4 regions of the Streptomyces sp. NBC_01288 genome follow, and region 3 is predicted to be linked to each of the others. Evidence: riboswitches for the same ligand, from Rfam matches in the RefSeq annotation. Region 3 holds a riboswitch; each other region holds the start of a gene.

Region 1 (3,825 bases), 5.1 Mb from region 3:
CAAATCCTGTCCCCGCTACTACGGCCAAGGGCCGGAATCCAGAAATGGGTTCCGGCCCTTGGTGTTTCTCCCCCTGTCGGCCCACCCCGCTCGCCGCACTCCCCCCACCGGGAAAAACTGGACGTGTGGAGGAGGAGGGTCCGTACGTGCGAGCCGGCGGGCGCCTCCCCGGCGATCCCACGCCCGACCCGGGCCTCGGCGACAGTCCGTCCCCCCGCCCCGAGGGCGAGGGCCGGCGGATCTCGTACGCCCGCGCCGTCGTCCGCCGCCTCCCCGTCCTGCTGCTGATCGCCGCCGCGCTCTACGACTACTTCACCCCGTCCGAATTCACGGCGGCCCCGCTCTTCACCGCCGCCCCGCTGGTCGCCGCCCCGCTCTACTCCCGGCGCGGCACCGTCCTCACCGGTCTGGCGGCCGTAGCCGTCGTGCTGGTGATCCACATCAGGCTCGGCATCGTCCTCGACACCGACGCGGTCACCGAGGTGGTCACCGTGGCGACGGTCGCCGTCCTCGCCGTCCTGATCAACCTCCTGGTCCGCCGCAGCAGCGAACAGCTCGCCTCCGCGCGCGAGATCGCCGAGGCCGCCCAGCGCGCCGTCCTGCCCGAACCGGCCGATCGCATCGGCGGGTTCGCGATCGCGGCACGGTACGAGGCGGCGCAGGAGGGCGCGTTCATCGGCGGCGACCTGTACGCGGTGCAGGACACCCCGCACGGCGTACGGCTGGTCGTCGGCGACGTGCGCGGCAAGGGCATGGGCGCGGTCGCCGCCGTCGCCGTGGTCATCGGGGCGTTCCGGGAGGCCGCCGAGCAGGAGGCGACCCTGGAGGCGGTCGCGCAGCGGCTGGAGCGGGCGCTGGCGCGCGAGGGCACCCGGCGCGACGGGCTCGACGCGTTCGAGGGGTTCACCACGGCCGTCCTCGCCGAACTCCCGCACGGCGACGGCGTCGTACGGATCGTCGACCGCGGCCATCCGCCGCCGCTGCTCCTGCACGAGGACGGCACCGTCCGTACGTTGCAGGTCCAGGAGCCCGCACTGCCCCTGGGAATGGGGGAGTTGGGGGTCTGGCCCGACCGTGCTGAAGAGTTCGCGTTCCCGGGCGGGGCCACCCTCCTCGTGCACACCGACGGGCTGTCCGAGGCGCGCGACTCCCGCGGTGTCTTCTACGACCCCGGGGCGCGGCTGGCCGGCCGGACCTTCCGCACCCCCGAGGCGTTGCTCGGCATCCTCGCCAAGGAGGTGCGCCGGTACTCCGGGGGCTGGATGACGGACGACATGGCGATGATCGCCGTACGGCATCCATGACCGTTGTCACGGCGGGTGACCGGGTGGGAGCCCTCCGCATAACAACTGACATGCCGTCAATACCTGTGGGAATTCTGAGACTTGGCCAACTCGCCCGTTTTTCGCCGGTGGTGGGCCCTTCGTCCAGCAAGGAAAGGTTAATGATCAAGCCGAACAGCTTGGAAACGGGCGCCCGTGTCTATTAACGTTCGATAACGCAGCGCGGTCGTCCCAGCCGTCACTAGAGATGGCTCCGTGCGCACGCGCCGAATCCTGAAAGGGAACCGGGGAACCACCACCTTGGGGTGAATCGCTCGTCAACTGCCGTGGAAACGCGGCCGGTTTACGCGCGTAGGAGACCTTCCTGCTCCGAACCCGTCAGCTAACCCGGTAGGCGAGAAGGAAGGAAAGGAGCACGCCCACGTGGCGTCCAACCAGGCTGCCCCAGAAGCCCCTGTCGTCTACGGCGGTTACCGCCCCGACGAGGGCCCCTGGGAGGAGTGGAATCCCAGCGCGGAGACCGTTGCTCCCAACCGCGGCAAGCACCGTGTCGCCAAGCAGCGTGGTGGCGGAGGATTCGCCCGCAGCTCCACCGTCCTGGGCGTCGGTGTCATAGCCGCCGTCAGCGCGGGCGGCATGGCCAGCGCCAACACCGGCAAGCCGCCGGTATCGATCTCCATACCCGACCTGCCCTCCGTGGGTCATCTGTTGGACGACTCGTCCAGCAGTACCCCCAAGGGTTCCGCGACCGCGCTCAGCAGCGTCGGCGTGACCACCACCGAGACCGCCAAGGGTGCCTCGGACGCGGGCGAGCTGCTGCGCAACCGGATCATGGCGCAGGCCGAGTCGCAGCAGGTGCAGGTCGACGGCAAGTCGAAGGCCGCCGTCGAGGCCGCCGTCGCCAAGCAGGTCGACGACGCCGCCGCCAAGGCCGAGAAGGACGCCGCGAAGAAGGCCGCCGACGCGAAGAAGGCCGCGGAGGCCGCCGCCAAGAAGAAGGCCGAGGCCGCGAAGCTCGCCGCGCTGGCCAAGCAGTACACGCTGCCGGTCGGCTCGTACACGATCACCGGCACCTTCGGACAGGCCGGCTCGATGTGGTCCTCCGGGTACCACACGGGTCTCGACTTCGCCGCTCCCACCGGCACGCTGATCAAGGCCATCCACAGCGGCACGGTCACCGAGGCGGGCTGGGCCGGGTCGTACGGGTACCGCACGATCCTCACCCTCGACGACGGCACCGAGCTGTGGTTCTGCCACCAGTCCTCGATCAACGTGAGCGTCGGGCAGAAGGTCTCCACCGGTGAGGTCATCGGCCGCGTGGGCGCGACCGGCAACGTGACCGGGCCGCACCTCCACCTGGAGGTGCACATCAACGGCGCCGCCACCGCGAGCGACCCGGCGCCCTGGCTGCGCAGCAAGGGCCTCAACCCCTAAGGGCTCTAAGGGCTCTAAAGGGCTGGAATATCCGGTTCCGGTCCGGCTGTTGAAGTGGGTCATGACTTCTCTTCGCAAGCTGGGCCGGTCCGACCTTGAGGTCTTCCCGCTCTCCCTCGGCGGCAACGTCTTCGGCTGGACCGCCGACGAGGCGACCTCCTTCGCCGTGCTCGACGCCTACGCGGCCGCGGGCGGCAACTTCGTCGACACCGCCGACTCGTACTCGGCGTTCGCGCCGGGCAACCAGGGCGGCGAGTCCGAGACCATCATCGGCAAGTGGGTCAAGGCCCGCGGCAACCGCTCCGACGTCGTCATCGCCACCAAGGTCAGCCAGCACCCCGACTTCCCGGGCCTGAGCGCCGCCAACATCAAGGCCGCCGCGGACGCCTCCCTGCGCCGCCTCGACACCGACCACATCGACCTCTACTACACCCACTTCGACCAGGTCGAGGTGCCGGTCGAGGAGATCATCGGCGCGCTCGACGAGCTGGTGAAGGCGGGAAAGGTGCGGCACATCGCCGCGTCCAACATCACCCCGGCGCGGCTCCGGGCCTCCCTCGACCTCTCCGACCGCGAGGGCCTCGCCCGCTATGTCGCCCTCCAGCCGCACTACAACCTGGTCTCGCGCGACACCTACGAGGGTGAGCTGAGCGAGCTCGCCGCGCGGGAGGGCCTGGCCGCGGTCCCGTACTTCGCGCTGGCCGCCGGCTTCCTCACCGGCAAGTACCGCCCCGGTACGACGGTCGACAGCCCGCGGGCCGGGCGCGCGGCCCAGTACCTCGAATCGGAGCGCGGCCTGAACGTCCTCACCGCCCTCGACGAGGTCGCCCAGGCCCACGACGCCCCGGTCGCCACGGTGGCCCTCGCCTGGCTCGCGGCCCAGCCCACGGTCGCGGCCCCGATCGCGTCGGCCCGGTCGGTGGAGCAGCTCCCCGCACTGCTGGGCGTGGCCGAACTGGAGCTGACGGAGGCGGAGATCACCCGCCTCACGCAGGCGTCGGCGTAAATGTCCTCGGAACTATGACCGGTACGGGTTGTACAGGGGAGACCCGTACGACCCGTACACCGGCGGCCACGGCGGCACCACCACCGGTACCGGTGGCGCCGT
Region 2 (3,825 bases), 5.8 Mb from region 3:
GGCGTCCCCCGCGAGGACCAGGACGACTTCCGTGACTGGGCGGGCATGATGATCCGGCACGGAGGCGGGCCGCGCGGCGGAGTCGCCCGGTCCGTCAAGAAGATGCGCGCCTATCTCGCCGACCTCATCCACCGCAAACGCGAAGCCCTCTCCGACGCCCCCACCCCGCACCCCGGCGTGAACCTGTCCGGCGCCCCAGCCCCACACCCCGGCGTGAACCTGTCCGGCACCCCCGCCCCGTACCCCGGCGAGAACCCCACCGGCACCCCCACCCCGACCCCCACTCCCACCGAAGACCTCCTCTCCGGCCTGATCCGCGCCTCCGACCACGGCGAGCACCTCACCGAGAACGAGGCCGCGGCGATGGCCTTCATCCTGCTGTTCGCCGGCTTCGAGACGACTGTCAACCTCATCGGCAACGGCATGTACGCCCTCCTCACCCACCCCGAGCAGCGCGCCCGCCTGGAGAAGTCCCTGGCCGCGGGGGAGAGCGGCCTCCTCGAAACCGGCGTGGAGGAACTCCTGCGCTACGACGGCCCCGTGGAGCTCGCCACCTGGCGCTTCGCCACCCGTCCGCTCACCCTCGGCGGGCAGGACATCGCGGCCGGCGACCCCGTGCTGGTCGTACTGGCCGCCGCGGACCGGGACCCGGAACGGTTCGCCGATCCCGACGTCCTCGATCTCGGGCGCCGTGACAATCAACACCTCGGCTACGGCCACGGCATCCACTACTGCCTCGGCGCCCCGCTAGCCCGGCTGGAGGGCCAGACCGCGCTGGCCACGCTCCTCACCCGCCTCCCCGACCTGCAACTCGCCGGAGATCCGGCCGACTTGCGCTGGCGCGGCGGCCTCATCATGCGCGGACTGCGCACACTCCCCGTGGAGTTCACCCCGGAACGCCGTTGAACAGGTGGTCCGGAGCGCCGCTGAACCGGCAATCCAGCCCCCTAAACCCGAAAGTGACAGTTCTTCAACTCTGTGATCTTCACGTGATCTCCGTGGCATTAACTTGTGACAAGTGATCGACTGTGGGTACGTTCACGTACCAGCGCGGCGCCCCGCACCACCCCACGCAGCACCCCCGCACCACCCGCCGCGCGGTCCCCCCGCTGTCACGCGAAAGGCCTCCGCATGCTCTCCGGGAACGGTCGTCACCGTCGCCCCCGTCAGGCTCCGGCTCTCCTCGTCGCGGCCGGGGTGACCGGCTCCGCCATCGCCATCCCCCTTCTCGCCGCGGCCTCCGCGAACGCCGCCGACGGCACCACCTGGGACAAGGTGGCCAACTGCGAGAGCGGCGGCTCCTGGAGCGAGAACGACGGCAACGGCTACTACGGCGGCCTGCAGATGACCCAGGACGAATGGGAGAAGTACGGCGGCCTCGCCTACGCCCCGAGCGCCGACCTGGCCAGCCGCTCCCAGCAGATAGCCGTCGCCGAGAAGATCCTCGCCGACAAGGGCACCTCCGCGTGGACCACCTGCGCGCTGCTCTCCGGTCTCACCACCACCTCGGGTTCGACGGACGTCGACACCGGCCTCGCGAGTGACTCCCCGTCGGCCACTCCGACCGGCTCCTCCGACTCCGGTTCCGACGCCGACTCCGGTTCGTCGGACTCGTCCGCTTCCTCCGGGTTGTCCGACTCCGGCACCACGGACTCGACTTCGTCCGACGCGTCCGGCGGCGACTCGTCGAGCGACAGCCCCTCGCCCACCGCGACGGACAACTCCGCCAAGTCCGACAAGTCAACCACTCCTTCGACCGGCAACGACTCGGTCGCCGCCTCCCCGAAAATCGACGAATCGGACAACTCGGGCCAGGCGGTGGGCAAATGGAGCCTCGTCGACACCGGCGCGCTCAGCGATTCCGACGACCAGCAGGGTGACCAGCAGAGTGCCGGTAAGCATCGCGGTGCCAGCGCCGAGGAGAGCGTGTCGCCGCAGACCTACACCGTCCGCGCCGGCGACTCCCTCGCGTCCATCGCCGACTCCCTTGGTTACGACGGCGGATGGCGTGCGCTCTACGCCGAGAACAAAAAGGTGATAGGCGCCGATCCGACCCAGATCGCCGCCGGTCAGACCTTGGACGTCGGTACGGAAGTGGACGAAAAGTAGCAAGAGAGCAGCGGGAGTTCACGTCATGCTTCGAGCTGAATGTCCGGTTTGATCAAAGTGTGGGATGAGTCTCAGAAGCCCTGATCGTCTTTGAAATTCCGCCGATTCCGTGTCTACGGTCAAGGCCGCTCGTCACCACGAGCCCCGGCTGCCGCACACGCCGAGTCCTGCCAGCGGCCTCCGGGAACATTCGTCGCGTCAAGCGCCGTAGGCAGGAGCGGGGGACCCAAGGTAAGCGCCGGGCCCGGGAGTTGAGAGACGACCGGAACCGGCTTGGGGTTAAGTCGTGCCGCGTACGAGACGTACGAGCACGGCCGGGCAACTCACACGGCCCGAACCCGACAGCTCACCTCGCAGGCGTCGGTGAGGGGATTGGGATTTTCCATGCTGTTTTCCAGCAAGGGCAAGCACCGCCGTCCGTCTAAGGCCACCCGCGTCGCCACGCTCGCCGGCGTCACCGGTGTCGCGATCGCCGCCCCGCTGATGGCCACCGGCAGCGCCTCCGCCGCCACCGCGTCCGAGTGGGACACGGTCGCCAGCTGCGAGTCCGGCGGCAACTGGTCCATCAACACCGGTAACGGCTACTACGGCGGCCTGCAGTTCTCCGCCTCGACGTGGGCCGCGTACGGCGGCACCGCCTACGCCTCCACCGCGAACCAGGCCTCCAAGTCCCAGCAGATAGCCGTCGCCGAGAAGGTTCTCGCCGCCCAGGGCAAGGGTGCCTGGCCCACCTGCGGCACCGGCCTCTCCGGCGCCTCGTACTCCGGCGGCAGCTCCAGCTCGTCGAGCAGCTCGAACAGCTCCAGCTCCTCCAAGAGCACCACCGAGCGCTCCACGAGCGACACCACCGCCTCCCGCTCCGCCGAGCGCCCGGCCGCCAAGAAGACCGTCACCACCCCGACCGGCAAGAAGGTCAAGAAGGGTGACGGCGAGTACAAGGTCGTCAAGGGCGACACCCTCAGCTCCATCGCCGAGAAGCACAAGGTGAAGGGCGGCTGGCAGCAGCTGTTCAAGCTGAACAAGGACATCATCGACGACGCCGACTTCATCTTCCCGGGCCAGCAGCTCCACCTGAAGTGACAGCCCGAAACGACATATCGGTCTCGTAGCTGAACCACAGCGCCCTCACATCCGTGGTCCCCATCATGGAGACCTCGTGAGGGTCACCCCCGTCCCCCACGGGCTCCCCGCTCCGGTGCGTGTTCCCCCGTACGCACCGGAGCGGGGCTTTTTTGCGCGCTCTTCAGCGAAGCGCTTTGTTCCGTTCGGAAACAATTTACTCTCGGTTCTGTCCATCAGGCGGCCGACCGGATGGCCAATCGCCCCGAGCCGGTTAGGCTCGTCTCGCAGAGCCGCTGCGGTGTTGCCGTAGCCGCGTCAGACCCCAAGAAGGAGATGCTCGTGCCGTCCATCGACGTCGTCGTAGCCCGGGAAATCCTGGACTCCCGAGGCAACCCCACGGTCGAGGTCGAGGTCGGCCTCGACGACGGCAGCACGGGTCGTGCCGCCGTTCCGTCCGGCGCCTCCACGGGTGCCTTCGAGGCCATCGAGCTGCGTGACGGTGACCCCAACCGCTACGGCGGCAAGGGTGTCGAGAAGGCCGTTCTCGCCGTCATCGAGCAGATCGGCCCGGAGCTCGTCGGCTACGACGCCACCGAGCAGCGACTGATCGACCAGGCGATGTTCGACCTGGACGCCACCGACAACAAGGGCTCG
Region 3 (3,825 bases):
CGCCCGAGCCTCCGGGGTCGTCGTTCGTGCCGGCGCCGCACTTCTTGCCGTCGTTGATGCAGCTGACCATGTCCTTCATCAGGCCCTCGTCGAAGACGTTGATGAAGTCGCCGTGGTCGGTGACGGGCTTGTGCTGCTGCTCGGGGAAGGAGTCGACCGCGAACAGCGGGGTCGTCTTGCCGCCGTCCTGGAGGCTCGGCGCGTCCACGTCGTAGACGATCCGCTGCACCAGCTGCGGGATGGCCTCGAAGCCCGTCGGGCAGGAGCCGTCGGCGGCCTCGAAGGCCACGTGGGTGCGGTGGTTGGCGCTGTCGATGTTGCGACCGTCCCAGCAGCTCTGGAACTTGAAGGTGCGCACCACGTCACTGCCCGCGGGACACAGCGGGTACTTGTCCTTGAGCTGCCGGTCCTCGAAACCGGTGCAGCTCCAGGAGGCGTTGGCGTTGGCCGGGCCGTTCACGAAGGCCTTGGCGTCGCCGGTGATGATGCGCAGGAGGCGCGGCATCGCGACGACCTTGCTCTTCGGGTTCCCCACGAACGTCAGCGTGGCCGCCTTCGCGGTGACGATCTGACCGGAGTTGCCCTCGGTGCCGCCGCCGGGCTTGTCCGCGTCCCGCTCCTGCTTGCCGTTCTGGAGCCGCAACACGGGCCAGTAGTACGTGGACTTGTCGCCCGGGTTCTCACAACTCGTGTCGGCCTTCGCCAGGTCGTCGTCGCTCGCGAAGGCGTTGTTCGACTGGTTGCCGATGTAGTCGTGGAAGTGGTGGGCTCCGTTGGTGACTCCGGGCGCGACGATCACGTTGTCCGAGTTGAACAGGCCGTTCTCGTTCACGCCACATGCGGTGACGAACGTGCCGCGGGAGGCGTCGCCCTGGTCCTGCGGGGTGTTCACGTTGGGCTGCACGGAGGTGATGTCCGCGTAGTCCGAGGCGACGGGCCCGTTCGTGGACTGCTGGTTCCCCTGCTCGCCCTGGCCGTCACCCTGCTGCTGGTCCTGGCCGGTCGGGTCGGCGCTACCGCTCTGGTCACCCCCGCTGCCGTTCTCGTCGCCGTTCGTGGGGGCGATCAGCGTGCAGCCGGCGAGCGCGTCGAGACCCTCGGGGCGGTCCCCGACCCGGTCGATGGCGTCGTCGATCCGCCCGATCGTCGCGGCCCGCTTCTCCTTCAACGGATTCATGATCGCGTTGTCGGCGAAGGAGGCGTCCTGGCGTATGGACTCCGTCGAGTCCTTCAGTTTCTGGTAGGCCTCGGTTATCTGCTGGTCCAGAAGCGCGAGTTGGGCGTCGACCTCGGTCTTCGCCTCGTCGGGGACCGACGTCAACTGGGTGCCGATGTCCGGGCAGTCGATCGTCGCGCCACTCGATGCCGCGTCGGGAGACCCTTGCTGGGACGAGTCACCGCCCCAACCGCCTTCGGACGCCGACGCGTAGACGTTCGCCGCCACCAGTCCTCCGCCGCCCAGCATCAGGGCGACTGCTGCCATCGTCGCGCGTCGTGCGCCCGTTGGGCGTCTGCGCGTGTTGCGTGCCAAGGAAGTTGCTCCTACACGTATCGGTCGGCCCGGATCGTCCCGGCATGGAAATCCCCCGTTCCAATACGGAGCGGGACGCCAGTGTGTTCAACCGTCCCAAAAATTCATAGCGACCTCATATGGATCACCCGACTCGGCGGACCCATGAGCCCTCGATCGAACCCTCGACGCATCCAGCCGAAGTATCTGAGCGAGGTAAAGGTCACAAAAACGTATCGGACATATCGCGCTTCAACCTTCACACGAGGCACACACGTTGGCTAAGTTGACGCTCAGACCGTACGACCTACTCCGGCGATCAGCGCCGGGCCGCACGGTTTGCGCCGAGTCCGGTGTGTCGCTCGCGACAGCCGGAGCCGGGGACCCAACCGAACTTGGGGTGAATCGACCCGACCGCCCGCTTGGGCAAGGGTCGTAGGGCAATCCTTCCGTGATCGGCCGCCCGAACCCGACAGCTAACCCGGTAGGCGCGATACGGAAGGAGCACGTCTGCCATGCCGGCAGAACGAAGTACGCGCACCGGAGGCAGTGGCCCCACCGTGGACGACCGACCCAGCCGTGACGAAGTCCAGCGGCGGATCAACTCCCTTTACGACAGGGCCGAGACGGCCACCGGAAACTACAACGCCACACGCAAGATGTCCGGCGGTCCGCGCAAGCGTGTCGAACCCCGCCCCAGCGCGTCGCGTACTTCCGACCCCGCCCAAGACGCCGTCACTCGGCAGTTGTTCGACCGCGCTCGCGCCCAGATGGGCCCGACCGTACCGGCGAAACTGCCGCCCGGCAGGACTCCCGCCCGCTCGGCGGCACCCAGGCCCGAGCGGTCCGAACGACGCCCCGAGCCCGAAGGCGGCGGCCGCGCGCTTGAGGCGCAGCCCAGCCGCGCCGTGGCCGAACTGACCGCGGGGACCGGCGCACCGGAGCCCGTCACCCCTCAACTCGCCGCGCCCATCGCAGAGTTGACGGCCGGACCGATCGCCGCGCTGCCGCCTGCCGCGCCGCAGGCACCCCAGTCGCCTCAGATCGCCGCGCCGCAGGCACCCCGGTCGCCTCAGATGCCGTACATGCAGCAGATGGCTCAGATGCCGCAGCCGACGGTCCTCGACCTGCCGCCCGTGCCCTCCATCGAGGTGGCGCCCATGCCCTCCGTGGAGGCACAGCAGTTCGCCGTCGCGGCCGCCCCGGCACCGGCCTTCGACCCGCTCACGGCGGACCTGGAGCTGCTCCCTTACATCGCGGCTCCGCGCACCGAATCCGCCCCGGCTGGTGCTACCTGGCCGCCCGCGGAGACCAACTGGCCCACCCCGGAGGCGACTTGGTCGACCGGGTCGATGCCCATGGTCCCCGAACAGCAGATGTGGTCGACGGGCCAGATGCCCATCGCGCCCGAGCAACAGGCCTGGTCCACGGGGCAGATGCCCGTCCTGCCCCAGCAACAGGCTTGGTCGACGGGCCAGATGCCGATCGTGGCCGAGCAACAGACCTGGGCCACCGGTCAGATGCCGATCGTCCCCGAGCAACAGGCCTGGTCCACCGGCCAGATGCCTCCGGTGACCGAGCAGCGGACCTCGTACCCCACGCCGGAACCGGACTGGCGCCCGCCGCAGCAGGAGTGGCAGCCGGCACCGCCCGCCGCCGAGGTCTCCTTCGCCGCGGCCCCGGCCATCGCTCCCGAGTTCACCCTGCCCACGGCTCCGACGATGGCCCCGGAGATCATTCTTCCCCCGGCCCCGACCATCAGCCCGGCGCCCGCCGCGGCCGTACCCGCCGCGCCGCAGGACCCCACCACGCTCAGCAAGACCAGCACCGCGCTCGCCTTCGCCCGCGCCCAGATCGGCAGGCCCTGCCTGTGGGGCGCGGCGGGACCGGACGCGTACGACTGCTCCAGCCTCACCCAGGCCGCCTGGAAGGCCGCGGGCGTCCTCCTCCCTCGTACCGCCCAGGAACAGTCGGGTGCCGGCGCCCTCGTCCCGCTCACGGACATCCGCCCCGGCGACCTGATCTTCTTCTACGACAGCATCGATCACGTCGGCCTCTACACCGGCAACGGCCTGATGATCCACGCGCCGAGTCCGGGTACGCCGATACGCGAGGAGTCGATCTTCTACGCCGGTGCCGCCGCCATCCGGGGCGCCGTACGGCCCGCCTGATCCGATCGGGGCCGGGCATTTCCCGGCCCCTACCGCACACCTCACGACACTCCCGGCCAACCGTGTCGTAGACCCGTACGAGTGGTGCATCCTGGGACACGGTCGTAGCGTCGACAGAGACACGACGACCGCGCCCCGGCAGGC
Region 4 (3,825 bases), 1.0 Mb from region 3:
AGAGAGGTGGAGCCGGTCGCCGTCCCAGGCCCGACGGTCCTGGACCGTCTTCAGGGACCAGAGGTCGAGCACCGGGCAGCCGTAGCGGTCGGCGATGGCCCTTACATGTCCGTTGTAGGTGGCGATCTTGCCGCGCAGATGCTTGAGCACGGGCACGCCACGGGTGTCGAAGCCGGTCGTCACCATGACGGTGCCGACGGCGGCGGTGAGGTCGGCGACCGCGCGTTCGAAGCGCTCGGCGACCTCGTCGGGGTCGGTGCCCGGACGGATGATGTCGTTGCCGCCCGCGGCCAGGGAGACCAGGTCGGGCCGGATCTCCTTGGCCCGGGTGAGCTGGTCCTCCACGATCTGGTCGAGCAGTTTCCCGCGCACGGCCAGATTGGTGTACTCGAAGTCGCCCTCGGGCCGCCGGTCCGCGAGCAGTACCGCGAACCGGTCGGCCCAGCCGACCATCGCCCCGTCGGGCCCTGGATCGCCGACGCCCTCGGTGAAGCTGTCCCCCACCGCCACGTACGACCCGATCACTGCTCTGTTGTCACTCTTCGAATCGTTAGCCACGGCAACCATAATTCACCCTGAGGTGTGACCTACGCGATCGTATTTTGGGGTTGACGGGCGGTGAGATAAGCCACTCGTAAAGGGTTGTCCAAAGTCGGAATAACCCTCCGATCAGGGGCGTTGACCCCGGAACTGCTCTGCTCCTGGCTCCGGCGTCAGCCGACGGTGACGCCGTGCGAGCGGAGGTAGGCGACCGGGTCCACGTCCGAGCCGTAGTACGGCGTGGTCCGGATCTCGAAGTGCAGGTGCGGGCCGGTCACGTTGCCGGTCGCGCCGGAGAGACCTATCTGCTGGCCCTCGGTCACGGTCTGGCCGGCCGAGACCGACAGCTGCGACATGTGGGCGTACTGCGAGTACTCGCCGTCCGCGTGCCGGATGACGACCTCGTTGCCGTAGGCGCCGTCGTAGGCCGCCGAGACGACCGTGCCCGCGGCGACCGCCTTGACGGTGGTGCCGGTCGGGACGACGAAGTCGACGCCGGTGTGATAGCCGCTGGACCACATGCTGCCCGCGACGTGATAGCCGGTGCCGATGGTGCCGCCGGTCACGGGGAGGGTGTAGCCGGTGGAGGTGCTGGTGCTCGTGCTGTCGTCGCTCTGCGCGGCCGAGCTGCTCTTCTCCGAGGAAGAGGAGGACGACGAGGACGAGGACGAAGAAGACGTGGTACCGGACGACTTGGACGACGTACCGGTGTCCGTGCCGCTCGTCGCGGCCTTCTTGCCGAGGGTCAGCTTCAGGCCCGGGTGGATCAGCGACGGGTCGCCGCCGATGGCCTCGCGGTTGTCCTGGTAGAGCTTCTTCCAGCCGCCGGTGACGTCCTGCTCCTCGGCGATCTTCGCGAGCCAGTCGCCCGACCGCACCGAATACGTCTTGACGCCCGAGGACTTCGAGACGGTCTTCGCGGCCGCCTTCTCCGTAACCGTCTTCTCGGTCGCCGGAACGGACTGAACCGCCTTTTCCGGAGCGGAAGTCGTGGTCGCGGCATGGGCGCCGGTGGCTCCCATGAGCGGAAGGGCGAGTGCGGCGCCGCCGGTTCCGGCTACGGCCATCGAGCGGGTGAGTCGCTGGGACTTCGGGCGGCGGTGCTTACCCTTCGCGGGCATGACGAATTCCTCTCCGGCGCCTGCGAGGTGAGCTGTCGGGTGCGGGCTGGAGATGCCCGGCCGCGCACTGGTCGCGGCTAAACCCCAAGCCCGTTCCGGAGACCGGAACAGGCGTCTTACCTGTGGGTCCCCCGCTCCTGCCGCATACGGGTGGGTGTGTGCGGAGTCCGGTCGGCGGCAGGATTGGGCGTCCGTCCGGATTGGTGGCGAACGTAAGCGAGGAAGACGCAAAGGGACAAGCAGGAGGTTCCACGGATTTGCGTTTCTTGTGTTTCCCTGCGGGAATTCACCGTCACCCTCCGTGAATTCCCACCGGACTCAACCCCTCAATCCCCCTGTAAAAGCACGTCAATTACGTGAACATGACGAACGACGCACGGTCACGAATATGACGCTGCTCACGTACACAACTCTCAGGTTCCTTTATTCCAGAGCGAGTTGGAACGAAGGCTGCAATTGGGACAGAGGGATCAGATGCGACGCAGGCGGATAACCGTCGCATCAAGGTCACCGCGCAGCCCGGTCCGCAGCCCGTGGTGCAACAGGACGGCCCCTCGGTGGACTTCGCCCGTTTCGAGGCATTCGTACGACGCTGTCGGGTCGAGCCCGCGCAGCCGGAGCGCCGGCAGGGGCTCGCCGTAGTGCTGCGCCTGGAGCAGGGCGAGGACGACGGTCTCGTCGCCGTCGACGTACTGCACGGCGCTGAGTCCGCCGCTCGGCGGGCGCAGCCGGTGGAGGTCGCCGTGCTGCACGAGCGGCCGGATCTCCTTGTAGAGGTCGACCCACTGGCGGGCCTCGGCGAGTTCCTCCTCGGTCCACTCCGAGAGGTCGCCGCCCACCCCGAGCACCCCTGCCATGGCGCTCACGAACCGGAAACGCAGGCTGCTGACCCGGCCGTTGAGCTGGATGTTCGGGCTGTCGGTGACCCAGGCGGCCATCACGCGCGCGGGGTGGATCTGGCTGAAGCCGTGCTGGATGGCGAGCCGGTCGAGCGGGTCGGTGTTGTCCGAGGTCCACACCTGGTCCGTACGGCTCATGACGCCGAGGTCGATCCGGCCGCCGCCGCCCGAGCAGGACTCGAAGGCCACGCCCGGGTGGGCCGCCCGCAACCGGTCGAACAGGGAGTACAGGGCGCGCACATGGTCGACCCAGAGGCGCTGCGGATAGGTGTCACCGGGCCATCCGGCATCAGTGAAGCAGCGGTTGAAGTCCCACTTCACGTAGTCGATCGGGGCGCTGGAGAGCAGCCCGTCGAGCCGCTCCCAGAGGTACTCCTGGACGTCCTCGCGGGCCAGGTTGAGGACGAGCTGATTGCGGAACTCCGTCCGCTTTCGCCCCTCTTGGTACTGCACCCAGTCGGGGTGCGCGCGGTACAGGTCGCTGTCCGGGTTGACCATCTCGGGCTCGACCCAGATGCCGAACTGCATGCCGTGCGCGTGGACGCGGTCGGCGAGCGGCTTGAGGCCGGCGGGGAAGCGGTCCGGGTTGGGGGTCCAGTCGCCGAGCCCGGCACGGTCGCTGGTGCGGGCGCCGAACCAACCGTCGTCGACCACGAACAGCTCGACCCCGAGCGCCGCCGCGCGCTGCGCGAGCGTCTCCTGCTGCTCCTCGGAGATGTCGAACTGGGTGGCCTCCCAGGAGTTGTAGAGCACCGGCCGGTCCTGGTCCGCGTCCGGGATGACGTACGTCCGCTGGTAGTCGTGCCAGGTGCGGCTGGCGCCGCCGAAGCCCGCGTCGCTCCACAGCCCGGCGAAGACGGGGGTCGTGAAGGACTCCCCCGGCGCCAGGAGCAGCAGTCCGGAGTCGTCGTACCCGGCGCCGCCGCCGATCTGCACGCGCGCGTCCGGGAGTTGGGCCACGGCGATCCGCCAGGACCCCGACCAGCCGAGGGCGCAGCCGTAGACCTCGCCGCGCTCCTCGGTCGCGTCGGTGTCGAGCGCGACCCAGGGCAGGTGCTGGTGCCCGGTGTGGCCGCGCCGGCTGCCGATGACCTTCTCACCGTAGGTGAGGTCGGACCGCACCAACCGGGACTCGGCGGCCCACCGCCCGTGCAGCTGCGACAGCCGCCACCCCTCCCGCTCGGGCAGCGTCCACACGGCGGAGTCGGCGCGCAGCAGCTCCTGTGCCTCGTCCCCGTCGTTGTCGAGACTCGTCCAGCGCTCCA

What was found. Region 3 has a riboswitch for cyclic di-AMP ahead of OG194_RS01700 (C40 family peptidase). Riboswitches for the same ligand answer to the same signal wherever they lie in the genome.
Region 1: linked by a shared signal. The riboswitch ahead of OG194_RS24675 (M23 family metallopeptidase) and the one ahead of OG194_RS01700 (C40 family peptidase) in region 3 are both predicted to bind cyclic di-AMP.
Region 2: linked by a shared signal. The riboswitch ahead of OG194_RS27625 (transglycosylase family protein) and the one ahead of OG194_RS01700 (C40 family peptidase) in region 3 are both predicted to bind cyclic di-AMP.
Region 4: linked by a shared signal. The riboswitch ahead of OG194_RS06195 (M23 family metallopeptidase) and the one ahead of OG194_RS01700 (C40 family peptidase) in region 3 are both predicted to bind cyclic di-AMP.

Annotation. Positions count from the first base shown of each region.
Region 1 is NZ_CP108427.1:5,494,120-5,497,944, forward strand. It holds tRNA gene OG194_RS24665 (tRNA-Met) at 1-18, shown strand, start outside; gene OG194_RS24670 (PP2C family protein-serine/threonine phosphatase) at 147-1,304, shown strand; cyclic di-AMP (ydaO/yuaA leader) riboswitch at 1,538-1,695, shown strand; gene OG194_RS24675 (M23 family metallopeptidase) at 1,707-2,717, shown strand; gene OG194_RS24680 (aldo/keto reductase) at 2,779-3,723, shown strand; gene OG194_RS24685 (PrsW family intramembrane metalloprotease) at 3,736-3,825, opposite strand, start outside.
Region 2 is NZ_CP108427.1:6,117,008-6,120,832, forward strand. It holds gene OG194_RS27615 (cytochrome P450 family protein) at 1-906, shown strand, start outside; gene OG194_RS27620 (LysM peptidoglycan-binding domain-containing protein) at 1,132-2,109, shown strand; cyclic di-AMP (ydaO/yuaA leader) riboswitch at 2,303-2,484, shown strand; gene OG194_RS27625 (transglycosylase family protein) at 2,494-3,189, shown strand; gene eno (phosphopyruvate hydratase) at 3,505-3,825, shown strand, end outside.
Region 3 is NZ_CP108427.1:357,977-361,801, forward strand. It holds gene OG194_RS01695 (DUF1996 domain-containing protein) at 1-1,483, opposite strand, end outside; cyclic di-AMP (ydaO/yuaA leader) riboswitch at 1,843-2,017, shown strand; gene OG194_RS01700 (C40 family peptidase) at 2,026-3,681, shown strand.
Region 4 is NZ_CP108427.1:1,389,127-1,392,951, forward strand. It holds gene OG194_RS06190 (SGNH/GDSL hydrolase family protein) at 1-525, opposite strand, end outside; gene OG194_RS06195 (M23 family metallopeptidase) at 714-1,661, opposite strand; cyclic di-AMP (ydaO/yuaA leader) riboswitch at 1,666-1,828, opposite strand; gene OG194_RS06200 (alpha-galactosidase) at 2,132-3,825, opposite strand, start outside.